Regions from separate parts of the Ensifer sp. R1-3 genome, predicted to be linked through region 3. Evidence: predicted binding sites of a transcription regulator. Region 3 holds the regulator's gene; each other region holds the start of a gene.
The links. Region 3 encodes PhoB, which activates phosphate uptake and scavenging genes when phosphate is short. Its sites were predicted from a motif close to TGTCATNNANCTGTCAT; they were not measured.
Positions count from the first base shown of each region.

Region 1 (7,748 bases), 680 kb from region 3:
TACTCCTCGAGCGCCTAGGCATCTCGCCCGGCGCGGAAATTCTCATCGGCAATGCGCGTATCCGGATCGGCGCGACACTCGCCAGCGAACCCGACGCTCTTTCCGACGGCTTCGGTTTTGCGCCGCGGCTGATGATTTCCTCCGATGCGCTTGCCGCTTCCGGGCTCGTGCAGACCGGCAGCCTTGTCGAACACACCTACAAGGTCCGCCTGCCGGATCCCGCAGACGTGCCGCTCATTCGCGTGCAGGCCGAGACGCGCTTTCCCTCCGCCGGCTGGTCGATACGGACGAGCGGCAATGCCGCACCGTCCCTCAATGCAAACATCACGCGTTTCTCCCAATTCCTGACGCTCGTCGGGCTCACGGCGCTGATCGTCGGCGGCGTCGGAGTTGCCAACGCCGTGCGCTCCTATCTCGACGGCAAGCGCAGCGTCATCGCGACTTTCAAATGTCTCGGCGCTCCGGCGTCGCTGGTCGCGATGATCTACCTTGCGCAGATCCTGATGATCGCCCTCATCGGCATCGCGATCGGCCTCGTGCTCGGCGCCCTCATCCCCTTCGTGGCAGCGCAGTTCCTTGCCGGCCTGCTGCCCGTCTCCACCGCGTTCGTGCTCTATCCCTCCGCCCTGGGCCTTGCGGCGCTTTTCGGCCTCTTGACGGCGCTGACCTTCGCCATCCTGCCGCTCGGGCGGGCGCGCCGGGTGCCGGCGACTGCGCTTTTCCGGCAACAGGGTTTCGAGCCGACGGGCTTGCCTGCCCTGCCCTATCTCGCCGGAGCCTTCATCTGCCTGGCAGCACTTGCCGGGCTCGCGGTCTGGACCGCCTATGACCGTTACATTTCGCTGATCTTCCTTGGCGCGATCGCCTTTGCCTTCATCGTGCTGCGCGGGGTTTCGCTCCTCATATCCTGGCTGGCGCGGCGCAGCCCGCGCGTCAATTCGCCGGCGCTGAGATTGGCCATCGGCAACATTCACCGGCCGGGCGCCCTGACGCCGTCGGTGGTGCTGTCGCTCGGTCTCGGCCTCGCTCTTCTGGTGACGCTGGCGCTCATCGACGGCAATCTGCGGCGCGAGCTCACCGGCGACATGGCCGAGCGCGCTCCCAACTTCTTCTTCGTCGACATCCAGGGCAGCGAGATCGAAGGCTTCCGCTCCCTGCTCGCGGGAGCGATGCCGGAAGGCAAGATCATCGAAGTGCCTATGCTGCGCGGGCGCATCGTCGCGCTCAACGGCGAGGATGTGAACAGCCGCAACGTTCCCCCCGGCGGCCAATGGGTGCTGCGCGGCGATCGCGGCATCACCTATGCCAGGAACAGGCCTGAAAATTCGAAACTCACCGAAGGCAGCTGGTGGCCCGAGGACTATGGCGGCGAGCCGCTCGTCTCCTTCTCGGCGGAGGAGGCCCGCGAACTCGGGCTGAAGCTCGGCGATACGGTGACCGTCAACGTGCTCGGCCGCAACATCACGGCCCGGATCGCCAATTTCCGCGAGGTCGAGTGGGAATCGCTGTCGATCAATTTCGTCATGGTCTTCTCCCCGAACACCTTCGCCGGCGCCCCGCATGCCTGGCTCGCGACCATCATCGATCCCGACGCCTCGGCCGAGGAGGAGGCGGCGGTGTTGAAGAGGGTGACGAATGCCTATCCGACGATCACCAGCGTGCGTGTGAAGGACGCGCTCGACATCGTCAACACGCTGCTCGGGCAGCTTGCAACGGCGGTGCGAGCCGCCGCGGCGGTCGCGCTTATCGCGTCTATCCTCGTGCTCGCCGGCGCACTTGCCGCCGGCAACCGTGCCCGCATCCACGATGCGGTGGTCCTGAAGACGCTCGGCGCGACGCGGGCGACCCTGATCCGCGCCTTCAGCTACGAATACGTCATTCTCGGCCTGGCGACTGCCGTCTTCGCGCTCTTCGCCGGCGGTGTTTCGGCCTGGTTCGTCGTCAGCCGCATCATGACCCTGCCCTCGAGCTTCCTGCCGGACGTTGCCGTCGCGACGATCGTTCTTGCGCTGGTCGTGACGGTCGGGATCGGCCTCGCCGGCACATGGCGCGTCCTCGGGCAAAAGGCCGCTCCGGTGCTGCGGGAACTCTGATCCTGCCATCCCTGTCGCGCGCTTTCGGCCACGATGGCCGAATTAACCGTAAATCACTCTAGTTTGATGGTCCGGCCGCCCGACTTTGTTCGATTCCAAGCGCTTCGCCCTTGTGCATGACGGCGTTCACCATCATATTTGTCCACAGGCATGCTGGAGCCCCGCAGCGGCGCCTGGGCGCGCAAAGGAACGACAAGGTTCGCCGCCCGACACCGTAACTTCAACCGGGGCTTAAATGAGGAAACAATGGCTGATCTGAGAAACTACCAAACCCGAATGTCGCCCGCCGGCGCTCAGGCGGGTGCCGTGATCGACGAAGGCCTTCGCGCTTATATGCTGAAGGTCTACAACCTGATGGCCCTCGGCCTGGCGATTACCGGCGTGGCAGCTTACGGAACCTATGCGCTTGCCGCCTCTAATCCGGCATTCGCCCAGCTTATCTACGCTTCGCCCCTGAAGTGGGTCGTTATGCTGGCGCCGCTTGCGCTGGTGTTCTTCCTGAGCTTCCGCATCAATTCCATGAGCGTTTCCGCGGCGCAGACGACCTTCTGGGTCTATGCGGCGCTGATGGGCCTGTCCCTGTCGTCGATCTTCCTGGTCTTCACCGGCCAGAGCATCGTGCAGACGTTCTTCGTGACGGCTGCTTCGTTCGGGGCGCTCTCGCTTTACGGCTATACGACGAAGAAGGACCTTTCGGGCCTCGGATCGTTCCTGATCATGGGCCTCTTCGGCGTGATCATCGCATCCGTCGTCAACATCTTCCTTGCCTCTTCGGCACTCGGCTTCGCGATCTCGGTGATCGGCGTGCTCATCTTCGCCGGCCTGACCGCCTACGACACGCAGAAGCTCAAGGAAATGTACTTTGAAGGCGATGACGCCTTGGTCGCCGGCCGCAAGGCCATCATGGGCGCGCTGACGCTCTACCTCGACTTCATCAACCTGTTCATGTTCATGCTGCAGTTCCTTGGCAACAAGAACGAGTAGTCGCGAACCGGTTCGACGGAAAAGGCGGCTTCGGCCGCCTTTTTTATTGCCCGGAACCGGTCTTGATCGATCCGGCGCATCCATGCGAGACAGTACAGATCCAGCCATAACGCGCGAAGAATTCCATGACTGCCACGCTCCGCGACGCCGTTGCCGCCGACCTCCGCTCGATCACCGAAATCTATCGCGAGTCCGTCCTGAACGGGGTCGCGACCTATGAGGAGACGCCGCCATCCGAAGCCGAGATGGCGCTCCGCTTCTCCACGATCACCGGTAACGGCTACCCCTATGTGGTCGCGCTGGACGAGCGTGGCGCGGTTATCGGCTATGCCTATGCCTCCGCCTTCCGCAACCGCACCGCCTATCGGTTCCTGGTGGAGGATTCGATCTATCTTTCGCCGGAAGCGCGGGGCAAGGGCATCGGCAAGGCGCTGCTTTCCGAACTGGTCGGGCGCTGCACGGCTCTCGGCTTCCGCCAGATGATAGCGGTGATCGGCGGCGCGCATCCCTCATCGATCGCCCTGCACCGGGCGCTCGGCTTCGAGTTGCAGGGACTGATGAAGGCAACCGGCTTCAAGCATGGCCGATGGCTGGATACCGCCTTCATGCAGCGGCCGCTCGGAGAAGGAACCGCAACCAAGCCCACCGAGGGCGTCTATCCGGATACGCTTTATAGGAGCTGAGCCTGCGCAGGTGAGCTTCATGCATCACGTTCAGCGCCGATCTCCCGTTCGGTGAGGATGCGGTCGATCAGACCCCACTCCAGAGCTTCTTCCGCGGTCATGAACCGGTCGCGATCCATGGCGCGCTCGAATTCTTCATATGTTCGCCCGCAATGCTCGGCATAAAGCCGCGTCATGCGGTGTTTGGTTCGCCTGATTTCCTCGGCATGGATGAGCATATCGGAGGCCTGTCCCTGAAAGCCGCCCGACGGTTGATGGACAAGGATGCTTGCGTTGGGCAAGGCGGTGCGCTCGCCCGCTTCGCCTGCCATCAGCAGGAATGATCCCATCGAGCGGGCCGTCCCCATGCAAAGCGTATGAACGGGCGCTCGGATGTATCGCATCGTGTCGTACATCGCGAAGCCGCTGGTAACGACACCGCCGGGCGAATTGATATAGAGTTGGATCGGCTTTTTGGGGCTTTCGGCCTCCAGGAACAACAGCTGTGCGCAAACGAGAGCGGACACTGCATCGTTCACCTCGCCGTTCAGAAAGATGATTCGCTCACGCAGCAGGCGGGAATAGATGTCGAAAGAGCGCTCGCCACGGCTGGATTGTTCGACGACCATAGGGACGAGTTGCATCGCTTCGCGCATAGGCGAACTCCTGTCTGATGACCTTGTTTTGGTAGAATGAGACGTCAGGCGGCGCGCATCAGCCAAAGCCGATTGCTATTCGCCGCCGGCGGAGTTCGCGGAGCCAGTCGCTCATCCTCCAGCCCATGGATAATTCTAAGAATCGTGCCGCCGTCATTGTTAGGTCTGACCTGGAACGCCACGAGGCTTTCGAGAAAGGGAGGCTCGTCGTCGCGCATTTTGTAGCGGATTTCCTTGCCCGGTGCGGTGGAGACAGGCTCAGCCCCGGCCAGTTCCCGCCTGGGCAACCATCTCTCACGAAACTCAGGCATGCTGATCGCCCGCCAAACCTTTTCAGGCGCTTCATCGAGTTCGTATTCGAGCACCAGATTCCTTGCCTGCTCGTTTAGCTCCACATCGTTCATTGATCCATATCCCTCAGCAAGACCTTCAACGCATCGATCCGCGCCGGCCAGTAGGCGCGATACTTCGCCAGCCATCCGGCTATGAGCGCCAGCCCCTCCGGGTCGACCTCGTAGTTCACGAAGCGCCCCTGCCGTTCCTCCCGCACCAGCTTTGCATTACGCAATACGTGGAGGTGTTGGGACATGGCCGGCTGGCTGATGTCCATTCCGTTGCGCAAGGCACTGGCGTTCATACTTCCGCTCGCCAGCTTCTCGAAGATTGCACGGCGTGTCGGGTCGGCGAGAGCTTTGAATATGTCGTTCTCAATCATGACGTCAGATAAGCATACACTTATCTGATTCGCAACACTGATGGCACGCTCGGTGCAGGCGATTTGGCCCTGCCCGCCGTTTCAGGGATAAACCCGCACGCGGGGAGAGGGGACCAAGGCGAAGCGCTGCCGCTTGTCCCTTCGCCCCGCCTGCGGGGAGAAGGTGCCGGCAGGCGGATGAGGGGCAGCTCCAGTGATATGTCGGTCAGGTCTTGACGAGCTTCAGCACCTTGTCGAAGGCCTTGAGCACCTGGGCGAGCTCGTGGCCCCGCTTCAATATCGTCCCGTGAGCGTTGAGCACGCTGAAGGCGCCCTGTTTCGCGGCGAGCTTCGGGTTTTTCTCGATGCGGTAGAGAGGCACTTCTCCGGCGCGCTTGAACACCGAGAAAACGGCCCGGTCCCTCAGATGGTCGATCGCATAGTCGCGCCACTCCCCTTCGCCCACCATACGGCCGTAGACCTTGAGGATCAGGTCGAGTTCGCGGCGATGGAAGGTGACGGGCGGGGGGTTCTTGGCTTGCTTGTATTCGTGAAGATCGACGACCACCTCGGAGGTGGTCCGGCCGTAGTGACGTGCTTCGCCTCGCGGCAAATCCGTTTCATCAGTCATCGGCATTTCGGCCTTCTAATGTGACAGGACCACGACAGTGTGCCTCACACGATCGGAAAAGCAAGACGGAAGCTGTTGATCAATGTCAGCAATTCTTGGGGCTGCCGCAATTCAGTCAAAACGCCGCCCCAATTCGCCGCAACACTCCGACCGCTGCCGGACAGAGTCGTTGCCACCGTATGTCCGGCCAGCCGTCATGCTGCGGGAGGTTCTCGAACGCAGACATGGCTGGTTCGGTCCGGTAACTTCGAACCCTCAGCCCCAGCCCCTCGATGCTGCCGGGCCGAACCATCCCCTGTTCCGCCGCAAGCGAGGCGGAACGTTTCCTGCGCCCTCAGAGCTTTCCCTGCGGCCCCGCGAGAACCGTTGCAGCGCCGATGATGGCTCCGGGCGTTTCCTTGTCCTTCATCGATTGCAGCAGCACCGCGCAACCGCTGTTGCCCTGGCCTTCGATCAGGACCGAGGCGGGCAGCGTGAATTCCGCGGGCTTTCCCTCCCACATGCCGATCGTCTGGATGTCGCGCACGGCATGCCAATAGGCGATCTCCTTGCCGCTGTTCTCGCCCTTCTCGACCTTGACCACCCTTGCCCGGTCGAAATAGACGACGACGACATTCGCCCTGCCTTTGCCGGCACCGACCTTGATCGAGATTTCATCGCCGCCGATCGAGGCATCGACCGGCACCGACAGGCCCTTGCCCTTCTCGTCCATCAACGCAAGCCGGTTCCTGATGGCCGGCAGGTCCGCGCCGTTGGCATGATCGCGCCCGTTCAGGATCGCCTGCGGCGTGTAAACGCCGTAGCGGCCGAGCATCCGCGCATAGGCATATTGCCGCTCGGTATTTTCCTTGGAAGCGAGCGTGTCCGCCCATCCGAGATAATTCCAGTAGTCGACATGATAGGCGAGCGCGACGACCTCGCCTTCATCGACGAGCTTCTTGAGCGCTGCGTCCGCCGGCGGACAGGAGGAGCAGCCCTGGCTGGTGAAGAGTTCGACGACGCCCTTGATCTCCCCGCCCCCGACCGCCCCGTCCTTGGCCGCCCTGCCGTCATCCGCTGCGGACGCTCCGCAGAACGCACCAAACAGCCCGACCGCCAGGGCGAGACGTCGGATTGTTGGTGTGCAGGCGGATATCATGGCGTCTTTGTTCGTGCTCGTTGGAGCACTTCCGGGAAAATGTGGAACCGTTTTCCATCCGGAAGTGCGTCGTTTCAACGCGATTGCCGCGTGGGGAGACCCCTACATACGACGGGTATTCTTCAACGAAAAGTCACGTTGGAGTGACTGCCGCAAAGCCGTGGAAAACCCACGCCGAGCTGGCATGAAAAAGCCGGGACGCCGCTGTAGACGCCCCGGCTTTTCTGCTCATGACTTGCCGATCAGGCGGCGAGATCGCGCAGAACCGTCTGCAGGATGCCGCCATTGTTGACGTAGGTGACCTCGTCGAGCGTATCGATGCGGCAGATGAGCGGGACCTCCTTTACGGAGCCGTCGCCATAGGTGATCTTCGCCACGCGCTTCTCGCGCGGCTGGACGTTGGCGAGATTCTCGATCGTCACGACTTCGTCGCCCTTGAGACCCAGCGATTCCCAGGTCATGCCTTCCTCGAAGACGAAGGGGACGACGCCCATGCCGACCAGGTTCGAACGGTGGATGCGTTCGAAGGACTGGGCGATCACGGCCTTGACGCCGAGGAGGTTTGTGCCCTTGGCCGCCCAGTCACGCGAAGAGCCGTTGCCGTATTCGACACCGGCGAAGATGACGAGCGGAACGCCCTCCTCCTTGTACTGCATGGCCGCGTCATAGATCGACATCTCCTCCTTGGAGGGATAGTGGATCGTATAACCGCCTTCCTTGCCGTTCGGGCCGAGCATGTGGTTGCGGATGCGGATATTGGCGAAGGTGCCGCGCATCATCACCTCATGATTGCCGCGGCGCGTGCCGTACTGGTTGAAGTCGGCAATCCCGACGCCGTGCTCGAGCAGATAGGCGCCGGCAGGCGAGGCCGCCTTGATCGAACCGGCCGG
Region 1 covers NZ_CP096515.1:2,956,483-2,964,230, reverse strand. Annotated here, with positions in the region: gene M1D43_RS14120 (ABC transporter permease) at 1-2,093, shown strand, start outside; gene M1D43_RS14115 (Bax inhibitor-1/YccA family protein) at 2,340-3,077, shown strand; gene M1D43_RS14110 (GNAT family N-acetyltransferase) at 3,203-3,760, shown strand; gene M1D43_RS14105 (ATP-dependent Clp protease proteolytic subunit) at 3,778-4,395, opposite strand; gene M1D43_RS14100 (SRPBCC family protein) at 4,440-4,799, opposite strand; gene M1D43_RS14095 (ArsR/SmtB family transcription factor) at 4,796-5,110, opposite strand; gene M1D43_RS14090 (DUF2794 domain-containing protein) at 5,316-5,726, opposite strand; gene M1D43_RS14085 (DUF1223 domain-containing protein) at 6,055-6,858, opposite strand; gene acnA (aconitate hydratase AcnA) at 7,101-7,748, opposite strand, start outside.
Region 1: M1D43_RS14090 (DUF2794 domain-containing protein) is a predicted target of PhoB. The motif match lies at 5,741-5,757, and genes of this name have one in related genera.

Region 2 (7,748 bases), on a different replicon from region 3:
CGCCTTGCGGCGTGCCCATCACCCGCTCCTGGACCACGCCATGGTCCATGATGCCGCTGTTCAGATAGGCCCGGATCAGGCGGATAACCCGCCTGTCCGATATCCGTTTGCTGAGGCGGTCGATCAGGATGTCGTGGTTGACCCGGTCGAAGAACTTCTCCAGGTCGACGTCCACGACGATCCGCCGGCCCGACTGCACAAGGGATTGCGCCGCAAGCACGGCCCCATGCGCACTGCGGCCCGGCCGGAAGCCGTGGCTGTGCTCGCTGAAAGCGGGATCAAGGAGCGGCTGCAGCACTTGCAGCAGCGCCTGCTGGATCAAGCGATCCGTCACCGTCGGGATGCCGAGCTCGCGCTCGCCGCCATCCGGTTTCGGGATCGTCACCCGTCGCACCGGCATCGGCCGGTACGTTCCCGCCAGAACCCGTTCGCGGATGTCAGGCCACGACGTGCGCAGATGAGCCGCGGTCGCCTCGATGGACAGACCGTCCGCACCAGCCGCGCCCTTGTTGGCCTTCACCCGTTTCCAGGCTCTTTGCAGGTTCTCGCGCGCCAGGGCCGCTTCCAGCAGCCCCGGCCCTGTGCTCTGCGCGTCACAGCGCGGGCAGGTCGCTTCATCGCTGCCCGGTTCAGACAGGGCTTCACCCTGTCTCCCCCCGGACCGCCCCGCTCTGGTTGTGTGCGTCAAGTTCTGCAAAATGGGCGGTCATGCGTGCTGGTCATGCGGCTTGACGGAGTGCGAGTTTCTTGTGCTCTCGCAGGTCGTCCATGTTGATGTAGCGATTGGCCTCCATCCAGTTTTCGTGGGTTTCGACGGCGAGGGCGCGGACGAGTCGTAGGCAGCTCTCGGTGTTGGGAAAGATGCGCACGACGTAGGTTCTGCGGCGGATTTCCTCGTTGAGGCGTTCCAGCATGTTGGTGCTCTTGAGGTGCTTGTGATGCTGGCGCGGCAGACGAAAGAAGGTCAGCGTCTGCTCGATGGTTTCCTCAACCCAGGAGGTCAGGCGCGGATAGCGGACCGACCATTTTCCCAGCCACGCGGCGAGATCGGCCTTCGCCTCATCAAGGTCGCGGCGATCATAGAGCCATCGAAGCTCCTGCAGGCAATCGTCGCCATGTTTGCGCGGCAGGTGATCGAGGGCGTTCCTGAGGAAATGCACGTAACAGCGCTGCCAGGCAGCTTCCGGGATCACCTCGCCAATTGCCGCGACGAGACCGGCATGGTCGTCGGAGACCACCAGTTCGACGCCCTTCAAACCGCGCCCTTTCAGCCTGACGAGGAAGTCCTTCCAGGCGCAACGGCTTTCACGGCCGGCCATCTCGACCGACAGGATCTGCCGCCGTCCGTCCCAGTCGATGCCGACAGCGATCAACACCGCCTGGCTCATCACCACACCGGCCTCGCGCACCTTCTCATAACGGGCATCGAGAATCAGGTAGGCAAACGGCTCTTGAAGCGGGCGCTCGGCAAAGGCCTTCAGGCTCTCGTCCAGCCGCTTGTTGATCGCCGAGATCGATGACGCCGAGAAGGCATGGCCGCACAGCTCCTCGGTGATCGCCTTGACCTTCCGCGTCGACACCCCTTGCACATACATCTCCGCCAAGGTTGCCACCAGCGCCCGCTCGGAGCGCTGATAGCGTTCGAACAATTCGGTGGAGAAGTGCCCCGAGCGATCCTGCGGCACCCGCAGCTCGAGCTTGCCCACCCGCGTGATCAGCGTGCGGCCATAGTGGCCCGAACGGTAGCCGAGCCGCTCCGGCGTGCGCTCGCCTTTCGCAGCTCCCAGCGCCTCGTCCATCTCCGCTTCCAGCACCTCCTGCATCACCGTGCGGATCACCTCGCGCAGCCCATCGGGGTTCGAAAGCAAAATGTCTTTGACGGCGGCGCTGGCTGTCTTACCTTCAGTCTTGGTCATGGTGGCGTTCCTTCCAGGGAATCAGGTGACGTCAACATCACCAGCCTGCCATGACCGCCTCTCTCAGTGAATTTGCAGAACCTTCAGCACACTACCCCCGCTCTCGCGGGCATCTGATGCCTGGCTTCCTGCATCGCTATGCCTCAAGCCCTCCTCTTCGTTCGGTCCTTCGCCGCGGATACGGCTACTACGACCTCTGCTGACTTCTCGCTCCGCCGGGCGCACCACAGAAAAACCCCGAACTTCCGTCCGGGGCTTATGGAGAGAACTGAGGTCTGGCCTGCGTCGGCGACTATGCGGAAGCGGGAAGCTATTCCGCCGCCGCAGTCGCCAGGCGCCGCCGATGGGATCGCAGTCCTGCATAAAGGACGGCGAGTGAAGCCACCGGAAACAGTGCCGCGAAGAAGCCGAGATCCGCGGCAGCCGTATTCTCGAGCACCCGTCCGCCGATCGCCGTGCCGGTCGCGATGCCGAGATAGATCGCCGAGGCGTTGAGCGACAGGGTCAAATGGGCAACCTCCGGCGCGAAGCCGACGATGCGGCTCGCCTGGGCCGGCGGAAACGCCCAACCGACGATTCCCCATGGCACCATTATGCCGATCAGCAGCAAGCCGGCGAGATCGCGCGTGAGGAAGTGCAGGCCGAAGGCGATCATCAGCGAGACCGCGAGCGCGGAGATCAGCGAAGCTGTCACCACGCGCGTGGCGCCGAGCCGGTCGGCCAGATAGCCGCTGGAGAGATTGCCGATCACCGCGCCGACCCCGAAGGCGAGCAACAGCCCCGGCAGCGCCAGTTGCGAAAGCCCGGCTCCGTCGATCGCCAGCGGGGCGAGATAAGAGATGATCATGAAGCCGCCGGTGAGATACAGAAACGTCACCATGAGCGACGAGGCCACGCCCGGACGGCCGATGGCGCCGAAGCGCTCGGACATTGTCAGCTTCGTTCCACTGAGGCCCCGCGGCAGGCGCAGCCAGAGCACGGCAGCGCAGGTGAGCCCAAGCAGAGCGACCGCCCCGAACGTGCCGCGCCATCCCCAGAAGGCGGCAATCAGCGCGCCGAGAGGCGCGCCCAGCGCCACGGCGAATGTGGTGCCGCCCACCACGATTGAAATCGCCAATGCGCGGTGCTCCGGTCCTGCCAGTGAAACCGCCGCCGCTTGCGCCGTGGCGGCAAACAGTCCGCTTGCCATTCCCATCACGATCTGGGCGAGCAGCAGCGTGGTGAAGGAGACGCTCATCGCCGCGATGCAGTTGCCGACGACGAATACGAGCATTGCAGTCACCAGCAGTCGACGCCGGTCCGCCGCGCCGGCCAGGGCCGAAAGCAGCGGCGCGCCGATGGCATAGGAAAGCGAGAACAGCGTGATCAGGTGCCCCGAACGGGGAATGGTCGTGTGCGTGTCGGCAGCGATCGACGGCAAAAGGCTTGAAAAGACGAAGCCGACCGTGCTCATCGTAAAAGAGCCAACGGCGAGCCAGATGATGCGCTTGTCCATCGGGAGACCCCGCTTGTTCAAAAGATATTGAACTATTGAACTTGGTTGCTCGCCGTGTCAATATGCCGAGACTGCTAATCGTGGATCCAATGACCCTACCGCATCCCACCGCCGATCAGATCACCCTGTCCAATGTCCTAGTGGCCCTCGGCGATCCGACGCGCCTGGCGATCGTGGGCTATCTCGCCCGCCGCGCCGGACGGCCGACCATGTGCCTGAACTTCACGGATTTCGGCTCCAAGACCAATATCAGCTATCATCTGGCCAAGCTGCGCGAGGCGGGCATCACGCGTACCGAGGTCTCCGGTACCAGCCGGTTGATCACGCTGCGGCGCGACGATCTCGACATCCGCTTTCCCGGCCTCCTCGATTCCATTATCACCGCCGCGGTGGACCTGCCCATGGTCAAGAAGATCGAGGATGCAGAGGAGGAGGCCCTGGCACAAGGCGAGGCGCGATAAAGAACCGCCCGCCTCTTCTTCAGGCAGGGTGATGGCGCTTAGCTGAGTGCCGCTCGACCAGCGCGACGAATTGCCGGCCCGCCACATCCAGCCTGCCGCTGTTGTCGATGACCGTTACGTCGGCATCGGCGATGACGTCGGGTGCCTGCCGCGTCAGGCGGCGGAGCACGTCTTCCTCGCTCTCCCGGCCGCGCTCCGCCAGCCGCTTCGCCAGCACCGGCGGCTCGGCGGTGATCACCGCAACGGCGATCGTACCGAACGCCTGACGAATGGCGGGGAGGGCGGCGCGGCTGCCGTTTACGATCGCGGTCATGCCTTTGGCGATCTTTTCGGCGATCTCTGCCGGGATGGCGTAGCTCAACCCATGCGCCTGCCACGAAACGGCGAAAGCGCCGCTCCGGCTCATCTCCTCGAATTCGGCGTCGGACACGCTTTCGTGCACTTCGCCGCCTGCATCCGACGGTCTTGTGATCGCCCGCCGGACGAAGAGAATATCGGGCCGCTGCGCGAAATGGCGGGCGGCAAAGCCCATGACGCTGTCTTTCCCGGCACCGCTCGGACCGACGACGACGATGAGCGTTCCGGATACTCGATCGGCGGTGGTCATGCGACACGCCGTCCTTCGCGCCAGACCGAGCGGACGACCGGTATGCCCTCCGGCCGGCGAACGCGCGCGATGTCGGCGCGCAGCCCCACGGCGATCCGGCCGCGATCTTCGAGCCCGACTGTGCGGGCGGGCGTCGCCGTCACCATCGCAATGGCCTCGGGAAGGCCGATCGATTCGACCTCGTCTGCCAGAATGAAAGGCGCATGGATCAGGCTGAAGGGAACGTAATCGGAAGAAAGCACGTCGAGGACGCCGCGCTTCGCGAGATCGCGCGCGGCGATATTGCCGGAATGTGACTTACCGCGCACGATATTGGGCGCGCCCATCAATACGCTGAGGCCCGCGCGGTGCGAGGCTTCCGCCGCCTCGAAGCTTGTCGGGAACTCCGCAAGGCGAATGCCGTAGCCGATCGATTCTTCGACATGCTCGACCGTCGCATCGTCGTGGCTGGCGACCGTGATGCCGCGCTCGGCGCAGGCTTTTGCGAGCGCGTTTCGATGCGGTGTCGCATAGCGAGCCGAGAGCGCCTGCTGACGCTCGATGAATGCGGCGAAGGCATCGTCGGTAAGGCCGCGCTTGGTTTTGTAGTAGAGCGTGTACTGGTCCATCGTCTGGAACTGGCGCTGCCCGGGCGCGTGGTCCATCAGCGAAACCAGACGGACCTGCGGGTCGTTCCGGAAGTCCTCATAGTGCTCCAGCACGTCGGCGGTCGACACTTCGCAGCGCAGATGGATCAGGTGATCGGCCCGCAAACGGCCCTCTTGCTTGGCCTGGGCGAGCGCATCGGCCATGCTGCGCATCTCGCCCTTCGGAAAGCCGCTGTCCTCGTCCGAGCCCAGGCGCAGACAATCGAAGACGGTGGTGATGCCGGAGGTGACGACTTGGGCGTCATGGGCCTGGATGGCCGCGATCTTCAGCCAGCGAACCCCGGGGCGCGGAGAATAATGCGCCTCGAGATGGTCGGTGTGCAGTTCGACCAGCCCGGGCAGCAGGTAGTCACCCTCGAAATCCTCGCCCGCGGCGCTCGCCCCTTCGGAAATGTCGGCGATCCTGCCGTCGCGGATCAGCACCGAACCGTCGAGGATCCGGTCCTCCAGAACGATGCGGGCGTTGGTCAAAACCTGTTCTTTGGGCATGTCATGCGATCTTTCGTTCGGATGCGCCGCCAAGCGGCAGCAGGGAATGGACGGTGAAAGGAGCGCCGCGGCGCTCTTCGGCGAAAAGCGCAATCGTCGAGACGGCAAGCGGCTTGCCGATGAATTCGGCGAAGACCGTTTCGAGCGCCATTCTCATGGGCCGCTGCATTTCTTCCGGCACCGGCCCCGTAAGTGTCAGATGGAACTGGAACTCCTCGAAGACGTATGGGTAGCCCCATGCGGCCAGGTACTCGCGCTGACGCTGCGTAAGCCTCTCCGGATTGCGGCGGGCGAGATCGGCTTCCGAAAGCGGCGCCCGGAATGGCTCGAAACGGCGAACCGCCTGCTCCGCAAGGCGCTGCAGGGGCGGCCAAGGCTCGGCGGAGACGAGCGCGAAGAAGGGGCCGATCTGATGCAGGACGATCTCCGGCACTTCGAACGGCTCGATCTCCGCGGCGAACTCGTCGAAAGCCGCGATCAAGTCGGCTTCACGGCGGCTGGAGCTAAGCCCGAAGGGTGCCTTCAGCGTCCCGTGGAAACCGTAACGGCGGGGCTCGGTCGTCAATGCCATCTGCTCTTCACATCCTATTGCCGGATTTTCCGGGCAGTCCAGGGCGCCGCCGGTGAACGCGTCGCGTCCCAGCCAACGCGAGGCGGTCTGCGACAGCCGGTCATCGGACGGCGGCGCGAAGTAGATTGCATAGCGCACGGGTTCACACTCTCTTCATCAGTCGCCTCGACGCAGTTTGCCCCGAGTCGATGGTTCGCGGGATGAAATGCGCAGCTAGCCGATTTGCATGACAACATCATGATGACATCGGCTCAGAACGCAAATCGGTTCGGAGCGGGATGGATTGTTTGCAGCTTCGCCTGCTCCCGCTCCAGTTATCAGAATCAGTTCGTCATTATCCGAATCGGCCGATCCGTTTCTAGATCACAATGATTCTAGGTCGGGTCGACCCAAAAACATCAACGTGATCGATTCCAAGAAGTTGAGACGCGGGATGCGGGCGGAAAACCGCACACTTTTCCTCATCCCGCTCTAGTGTGTACGGCCAATGAGGCGCGATCGGCAGAGATTGGAGATGCTGTCGAAAACGAACACGACCATCAAGATCAGCAGCACCATATAGGCGACATTTTCCCAATCCGAATTTGTGCGCATCGCCTCCCACAGCTTTAGGCCGATCCCGCCGGCGCCGACGGCGCCGATAATGGTGGCCGAACGCGTGTTCGACTCCCAGAAATAGAGGGCCTGGCTGGCAAAGACCGGCAGGACCTGCGGCAGCACGCCGAAGCGCTGCACGGCGACCGGCGCGGCGCCGACCGATTTGACGCCCTCACGCTGCTTGTCGTCGATATTCTCGAGCGCTTCGGAGTAGAGCTTGCCCAGCGTGCCCGTGTCGGTGAAGAAGATCGCCGAGATGCCCGCGAGCGGCCCGGGCCCGAAGGCGCGCGTGAAAAACAGCGCCCAGATGAACATGTCGACCGACCGCAGGAAATCGAAGAAACGCTTCACGAACTGATTGGTGAGGCGGCTCGGCGTGATGTTGCGCGCCGCGAGGAAGCAAAGCGGGAAGGCGATGAAGGAGGCGAAGAGCGTTCCGACGAAAGCCATGACGATCGTCTGCAGGAGCTTGGTCCACACGTCCAGATGCTGCCATTCCGCATTGTAGAGGATGTTGTTCCAGGCAAGGGAGAGATTTGAGCGCGCCGGATCGAGCCGTTCTCCGGAGACGATCAAGGAGGCGACTTCGCTGTATGGCTTCCCGAAGAAGGGCGAGTTGGTGTCGAAGAGGAAATTCACCCAGCCGAAGAAGCGATTGCGGATGGAGACCTCGTCGCCCTCCACTTCGGCCCAGCCGGTGGTGCCGAAGGACAGCGTCACCTTCTCGCCCGGCCGCTTCTGGATCGCCCAGGAGGGAAGGGGTCCTTCCGGCGTCACGTTGTCCGCGCCGTCGACCTGAAGCACGAGCGTCTCGCCCGAGTGTGTGACTGTCACCAGCTTTTCGGCGACGTCGATACGCGTGGAGCTATCGAAGTTCACCACGGCGTGCGTGACGGCTTCTTCGGTGCGGGTCGTGGCGGCATCTTCCTGCGGCGTCGAATTCGTGTCGGCGCCGCGCGCCGCGT
Region 2 covers NZ_CP096516.1:855,233-862,980, forward strand. Annotated here, with positions in the region: gene ltrA (group II intron reverse transcriptase/maturase) at 1-697, opposite strand, end outside; gene M1D43_RS21295 (IS256-like element ISRm5 family transposase) at 720-1,916, opposite strand; gene M1D43_RS21300 (MFS transporter) at 2,227-3,411, opposite strand; gene M1D43_RS21305 (ArsR/SmtB family transcription factor) at 3,501-3,872, shown strand; gene phnN (phosphonate metabolism protein/1,5-bisphosphokinase (PRPP-forming) PhnN) at 3,892-4,479, opposite strand; gene M1D43_RS21315 (alpha-D-ribose 1-methylphosphonate 5-triphosphate diphosphatase) at 4,476-5,615, opposite strand; gene M1D43_RS21320 (DUF1045 domain-containing protein) at 5,617-6,324, opposite strand; gene phnE (phosphonate ABC transporter, permease protein PhnE) at 6,658-7,748, opposite strand, start outside.
Region 2: M1D43_RS21320 (DUF1045 domain-containing protein) is a predicted target of PhoB. The motif match lies at 6,416-6,432, and genes of this name have one in related genera.

Region 3 (7,748 bases):
GGGGCGACTGGCCGATTTGATGATCGGAGCCCCCGCTCACCGCCCTAGATCGTGTTGCACCGTGCAGATTTCAAGAGAACGCCTCGCGCCCGCCTCCAGCCGTCAGACCGCGCCCATGCACCAGGCGAGGATCGATTTCTGCGCGTGCAGCCGGTTCTCGGCTTCGTCGAACACCACCGACTGCGGGCCGTCGATGACCTCATCGGTCACTTCCTCGCCGCGGTGCGCCGGCAGGCAATGCATGAACAGCGCGTCCGGCGCTGCATGCTTCATTAGCGCGCCGTTGACCTGGTAGGGCTGGAAGACGTTGTGACCGCGGGCGCGATGTTCCTGGTTCATCGAGATCCAGGTGTCGGTGACGACGCAATGGGCACCGGCAACCGCCTGCTCCGCCTCGTGGCTGAGCAGGACCTCGGCCCCGTTGTTGCGCGCCCAGTTCAGGAACTTGTCATGCGGTTCGGAGCCGAGCGGCACGGCCATGTTCATGCGATAGCCGAAGCGCGCCGAGCCTTCGATCAGCGAGTGAAGCACGTTGTTGCCGTCGCCGGTCCAGGCGATCGTCTTGCCCTTGACCGGTCCCCGGTGCTCCTCGAAGGTCATGATATCGGCCATGATCTGGCACGGGTGCGTATCGTCGGTGAGCCCGTTGATGACGGGCACGGTCGCATGCTCCGCCATCTCCAGAAGCCGGCGGTGGTCGGTCGTGCGGATCATGATCGCGTCGACGTAGCGCGACAGGACCTTCGCCGTATCGCCGATCGTCTCCGCCCGGCCGAGCTGCATTTCGGTACCCGACAGAAACAGCGTCTCGCCGCCGAGCTGGCGCATGCCGACATCGAAGGAAACACGCGTGCGGGTGGACGGCTTCTCGAAGATCATCGCGAGCATCTTGCCGGCAAGCGGCTTCTCGGCAGTCCCTGCCTTGGTCGCCGACTTGCGGACGCGGGCATCGTCGATGATGGTCCTGAGGTCGGTGGCCGTCATGGCCGAGAGATCGAGGAAGTGTCTGGTCATACTGCCTTGTTTCCTGTCGTAGAATCCGTTTGTCGACCCCGCCCGGGCCGGTTCGATCCGAAACCTTCGGACGCTCAAGCCGCGGCGTTGCCGCTCTTGCCGCTCACCGCCTCCGCGGCGCGTTCGAGCCGTGCCAGTCCTTCGCGCGCCTCGGCCGGGGTGGTGATCAGCGGCGGCAACAGGCGCAGAACGTTTTCGCCGGCCGGGACGACGAGCAGTTTCTCGGCGCGGATCGCCTTCAAAAGGTCCGCGGAGGGCACCTTCGCCTTGATGCCGAGCATCAGCCCGTCGCCGCGGATTTCCTCGATCACGTCCGGAAAACGATCCTTTAACGAGGCGAGCCCCTGACGGAAGACGAGAGCCACCTCGCGCACCTGATCGAGGAAGCCTTCGGCGAGAACGACGTCGAGCACGGCATTTCCGACCGCCATTGCGAGCGGGTTGCCGCCATAGGTCGAGCCGTGCGTGCCCGCCACCATGCCGGCGGCCGCCGCTTCCGTCGCAAGGCAGGCGCCGAGCGGGAAGCCGCCGCCGATGCCTTTGGCGACGGCCATGATATCGGGTTTGATGCCCGCCCATTCATGGGCGAAGAGCTTGCCGGTCCGGCCTACACCGGACTGGACCTCGTCAAGGATCAGAAGCAGGCCGAACTCGTCGCAGAGTTCGCGCAGCCCTTGCATGAACTCCTTCGATGCCGTCCGAATGCCGCCCTCGCCCTGGATCGGCTCGACAAGGATCGCCGCGGTTTCTTCATTGATCGCGTTCTTGACCGCGCCGATATCGCCGAAGGGGACCTGATAGAAGCCCGGCGCCTTCGGCCCGAAGCCCTCGATGTATTTCTGCTGTCCGCCGGCGGCGATCGTCGCGAGCGTGCGGCCGTGGAAAGCACCTTCGAAGGTGATGACGTGGAACTTCTCGACGTGCCCCTTGGCGAAATGATAGCGCCGCGCCGTCTTGATCGCACATTCGAGCGCTTCCGCACCCGAATTGGTGAAGAACACCCGATCGGCGAAGGTCACCTGGGTCAGCCGCCGCGCAAGGCTTTCCTGCCCCGCAATCTCGTAGAGATTGGACAGATGCCAGACCTTGTCGGCCTGCGCCTTCAGCGCCTCGACGAGATGAGGATGGGCATGGCCGAGCGAGTTCACGGCGACACCGGCAGCGAAATCGAGATAGCGCGTGCCGTCTTCGGCGATCAGCCAAACGCCTTCACCTCGCTCGAAACGCAACGGCGCCCGCAGATAGGTGTCGTAAAGCGGCGTGGTTGCGGCCATGTCGAGCTCTCCTTCATTCCGGCGGCATCGGACTTCGGCCCGATAAAAATCAAAAATGCCGCCTTGCGGCGGCGACAGGCACTATTCCCATTTCGCACCGCGATGTCAACAAAACCAAGGTTTGCAGGCGCTTTGCGGATACCGATTCCGAAGCGCGAAAAAATCGCACTCTGGGACTTGCAAAAATGCAACGCTCCGACAGCAAGTTGGGGAAAACCGCGAAATCGATTCGGCGCGATTCCGGCGACTCTTGCCACGGAGTCACCCTGCCGGTAGGTTAACATTCAATTACTAGACGCATGCGGCGGACCTAGTCACCAAAAGTATTATCGCGTTGAATCTTCGGGGTTTTCCCGGAGAGCGGTGACGGATTCCGCCATCCCAACGCCGAGAACGGGGAGTGCAGAGATGAACTGGACTGACGAGCGGGTCGAGAAACTGAAGAAGCTGTGGTCGGAGGGCCTGAGCGCCAGCCAGATCGCGGCGCAGTTGGGCGGCGTCAGCCGCAACGCGGTCATCGGCAAGGTTCATCGGCTGAGCCTGCCCGGGCGCGCCAAGGCCGGCGGAAGCACGGCCGCTGCAGCCCGCCCCAAACGGGCGACGTCTGCCCCGCGCGCACCGAACTATGCTGCGCGTTCCGTAACCCGCACCGTAACCCGCACGGCCGGTGCGACCGCGCTCAAGGAAGAGCTCGCAGTCGACCTGGCGATCGACCAGGAGCTGCAGATCGACAGGAATATCGTCCTGCCGATGTCGCGGCGGCTGGAGCTCACGGAGCTTACCGAACGCACCTGCAAGTGGCCGATCGGCGACCCGCTCAAGGAAGAGTTTCACTTCTGCGGCAACGACTCCCCGGAAGCCTCTCCCTATTGCACCTTTCATGCCCGGCTGGCCTACCAGCCCTCTGCCGAGCGCCGGCGCATGCGCTGAGGCGCCTTGCTCATTCCGCTCTGGATGCACGACGAAAAATGGGGCCGGAAAGGCCCCTTTTTTCTTTGCCATGCCGTAAGCCGGCACCTTCGGTCTCAGCTCTCCAGCGAATAGCCCGCGCCGCGCACCGTCCGGATGACGTCGGGGATGTTGGAGAAGTTCAGTGCCTTGCGCAGACGTCCGACATGGACGTCCACGGTCCGTTCATCGACATAGATGTCGTGCCCCCAGACACCGTCCAGGAGCTGTGAACGGGAGAAGACGCGCCCCGGTGAGGACATGAGAAATTCCAGCAGCCGGAACTCCGTCGGGCCGAGGCGCACTTCGCGGCTGCGGCGGTGGACGCGGTGCGTCTCCCGGTCGAGCTCGATATCGCCGCAGCGCAGGAGCGTCGACAGAACCTCGGGCTTGGCGCGCCTGAGCATAGCCTTGACCCTCGCCATCAGTTCCGGCGTCGAGAAGGGCTTGACGACGTAATCGTCGGCCCCGGTGGCAAGGCCCCGCACGCGCTCGCTCTCCTCGCCGCGCGCCGTCAGCATGATGATCGGCAGGCGCTCCGTTTCCGGCCGCTGGCGCAGCCTGCGGCAGAGCTCGATGCCGGAAACCCCGGGCAGCATCCAATCGAGGATGAGAAGGTCGGGCAGGCGCTCCTGCAGGCGGATCTCCGCCTCGTCGCCGCGAAGGATCGTATCGACCTCGAAGCCTTCTGCCTCGAGATTGTAGCGCAGGAGAACGCTTAGGGCTTCCTCATCTTCGACTACGGCAATCTTCGGCAACATTCAGTAGGACTCCTTCCTACGCACGACAGCCGTCATGCCGCCGCGCACGGTGGTAGGCCGCGCCAAAGCGGCCGGAACAAATTCTGCATAGGCCCGGATGCCGAGCGATCTCAGTCCGTCACGGAACCCAATGTCGACGTCATGTCGTCCTTCGGCCGTTCGCCCTGCGGCTGGGCGCCTGTCGCCATGTAGTAGATCGTTTCGGCAATGTTGGTCGCGTGATCGCCGATACGCTCGATGTTCTTGGCGCAGAAAAGAAGATGCGTGCAGGGCGTGATGTTGCGCGGATCTTCCATCATGTAGGTCAGCAGTTCCCGGAACAGAGAAGTGTAGATCGCGTCGATCTCTTCATCGCGTTCGCGAATGCTGTTCGCCTTTTCCGGCGAACGGGAGGCGTAGACGTCCAGGACTTCCTTCAACTGAACGAGCGCGAGCTCGGCCAGGTGTTCGAGGCCGCGCGCAAGCTTGCGCGGTATGCCCGAACCGGCGACGGCAATCACGCGCTTGGCGGTGTTCTTGCCGAGGTCGCCGACGCGCTCCAGGTCCGCGGCGATACGGATCGAACCCATGATCTCCCGTAGATCCGAGGCCATGGGCTGGCGTTTGGCAATGGTGACGATCGCCTTTTCGCCGATCTGCCGTTCCGCGTCGTCCAGAATGGTGTCGTCGGAGATAACCTTCTGGGCGAGAGCAAGATCGGAATTGACGAGCGCACGGACGGAGTCCGCGACCATCTGCTCGGCAAGACCGCCCATCTCGGAGATGCGGCGCGTGAGATACTTCAACTCTTCGTCGAAGGCGGACATGATGTGTGCGTGAGACATATTCGTTTCCTCGGGAGACCCGCTGTTCTGAATGGCTCGGTCGATCTTAAACCGGGAGGGACGGAAAAGCGCCGCCCCTCTCGCCATCAGCCGAAGCGGCCCATGATGTAGTCCTGGGTGCGCTGATCGTCCGGGTTGGTGAACATTTTGTCGGTATCGTTCTCCTCGACGAGATTGCCGAGATGGAACATGGCCGTGCGCTGCGACACGCGCGCCGCCTGCTGCATCGAGTGGGTGACGATCACGATCGTGAAATTCGCCCGCAGTTCGTGGATGAGTTCCTCGACTTTCGCGGTCGCGATGGGATCGAGCGCCGAGCAGGGCTCGTCCATCAGGATGACTTCCGGGCTGACCGCGACGGCGCGGGCGATGCAGAGGCGCTGCTGCTGACCGCCGGAAAGTCCGGTGCCCGGCTCCTGCAGCCGATCCTTCACCTCGTTCCAGAGCCCGGCCTTCTGCAGGCTCGTTTCCACGACCTCGTCGAGTTCGGCCTTGGTGCGTGCCAGGCCATGGATGCGCGGCCCGTAGGAGACATTGTCGTAGATCGACTTCGGGAACGGATTGGGTTTTTGGAACACCATGCCGACCCGGGCGCGCAGCTCCACCACGTCGATCGACGGATCATAGATATCGTCCTCGTCGAGCGTGATCTTGCCGGTCACGCGGCAGTTCTCGATCGTGTCGTTCATGCGGTTCAAAGTGCGCAGAAACGTCGATTTGCCGCACCCTGAGGGACCGATCAGCGCCGTGACCGTGTTCTCGCGGATGTTGAGGTTGACGTCGAAGAGCGCGCGCTTTTCGCCGTAATAGACCGACACATCATTGCCGATCATCTTGTAAGGCACCGTATTCATTTTCTGGTCAAGAGCCTTTTCGACTGCAGCTTCCGACATGATGTTCATAGTCCTTACCCCACTACCAGCGACGCTCAAAGCGACGCCGCAAGAGAATTGCCCCGAGATTCATGAAGATGAGAAAGATCAGGAGAATGATGATCGCTCCGGACGTACGCTCGACGAAGGCACGCTCTGCCTCGTTCGCCCACATGTAGATCTGCACCGGCAGCGCCGTGGAAGGCTCCAGCGGCGACCCCGGAAAGTCGACCACGAAGGCGACCATGCCGATCAGAAGCAGCGGCGCCGTTTCGCCCAGCGCATGGGCGAGGCCGATGATCGTGCCGGTCAGGATGCCGGGCATGGCAAGCGGCAGCACGTGATGGAAGATGGTCTGCATCTTCGATGCGCCGAGGCCGAGTGCGGCGGAGCGGATCGACGGAGGCACTGCCTTCAGGGCCGCCCTGGTAGCGATGATGATCGTCGGAAGCGTCATCAGCGTCAGCACGAAGGCACCGACGAGTGCTGCCGAGCGCGGCATGCCAGCGAAGTTGACGAAGACGGCAAGCCCGAGGAGGCCGTAGACGATGGACGGTACGGCCGCCAGGTTGTTGATGTTCACCTCGATCAGGTCCGTCAGCCGGTTTTTCGGCGCGAACTCCTCGAGATAGATGGAGGCGGCGACGCCGATCGGCAGCGACAGAACGAGCACGATCAGCATCATGTAGAGCGAGCCGAGAAGGGCGACGCCGACACCCGCCGCTTCAGGCCGGCTCGACGCGCCGAAGGTGAAGATGCCGGTGTTGAAGCTCTTCTTGAGCACGCCGGCCTCGGCAAGTTGGTTCATCCATGCGACCTGCTCATCCTTCACCTTGCGTTTGGTTTCGTCGACCGACAGGTCGATCTGCCCCTTGAACGCGGAATCGATGTTCGCCTCGGCAAGCAGCGTGACGGGGATCGTCCTGCCGATGACCGACGGATCGGCGACGACGATGTCACGCAGCTGCGTCCGGGCGCTGGCGGAGACCATATCGGCCGCCTGCTTCACCAGCGGCCGCTTCGACGGATCGAGGCCGAGCTGCTTTACCAGAGCCTCGCGCACCAGCAGCGGGTAGTTGGCGGTATAGAGTTGCTTCGGATCGGTCGCCCGTTCGTTCTTGGGATCGATCACCTTCTCGGAAAACTCGATCGGCAACGTGATCGTCGTCTGCTGGAAGGCGGTATAGCCCTTCGAAACGACGCTCCAGAGGAGAACCGCGAGGAAGAACAGACCGATGGCAATGGCGCTCATTCCGAAGGCACGGAAGCGGCGCTCCGCCGCATAGCGGCGCTTGATGCCGATATCGCGTCGGCTTGCGGCAGGTCGGGTGGAGACCCTTACCGTCGGGGAGGCAAATTCGGTCATTCGTACTGTTCCCGATATTTGCGCACAATGTAGAGCGCGTAGATGTTGAGGCCGAGCGTGATGACGAAGAGCGTGATGCCGAGAGCAAAGGCGACCAGCGTCTGCGGCGAGGTGAACTCGAGATCGCCCGTCAGCTGATTCACGATCTTGACCGTCACCGTGGTCATCGGTTCGAGGGGGTTCAATTGCATGCGCGCCGCGACACCGGCAGCGAGCACGACGATCATCGTCTCGCCCACCGCGCGCGAGGCCGTCAAAAGCAGCGCGCCGACGATGCCGGGAAGTGCTGCAGGCAGGATCACCTTCTTCACCGTTTCCGAGCGCGTCGCACCGAGGCCGAGCGAGCCGTCACGCAGCGCCCGCGGCACCTGGGTGATGATGTCGTCGGACAATGAAGAAACGAATGGGATGAGCATGATGCCCATGACGATGCCGGCGGTGATGACGCTCTGGGCCTGGATGAAGTTCTGGTAGTTGCCGGTGACGAGACCGTTCAGTTGCGTGGAGATGTCGCGCAGGAAAGGCCCGACAGTGACCAGCGCGAAGAAGCCGTAGACGATCGTCGGGATGCCGGCGAGCACTTCCAGGAGAGGCTTGGCTGTGGAACGCAGCCGCGGGCTTGCATACTCGGCCATGTAGATGGCGGCGAAGAGCCCGATCGGCACCGCGAAAAGCATCGCCACGAAGGC
Region 3 covers NZ_CP096515.1:2,277,104-2,284,851, forward strand. Annotated here, with positions in the region: gene argF (ornithine carbamoyltransferase) at 103-1,014, opposite strand; gene M1D43_RS10990 (aspartate aminotransferase family protein) at 1,089-2,288, opposite strand; gene M1D43_RS10995 (GcrA family cell cycle regulator) at 2,697-3,218, shown strand; gene phoB (phosphate regulon transcriptional regulator PhoB) at 3,314-3,997, opposite strand; gene phoU (phosphate signaling complex protein PhoU) at 4,108-4,821, opposite strand; gene pstB (phosphate ABC transporter ATP-binding protein PstB) at 4,908-5,723, opposite strand; gene pstA (phosphate ABC transporter permease PstA) at 5,737-7,059, opposite strand; gene pstC (phosphate ABC transporter permease subunit PstC) at 7,056-7,748, opposite strand, start outside.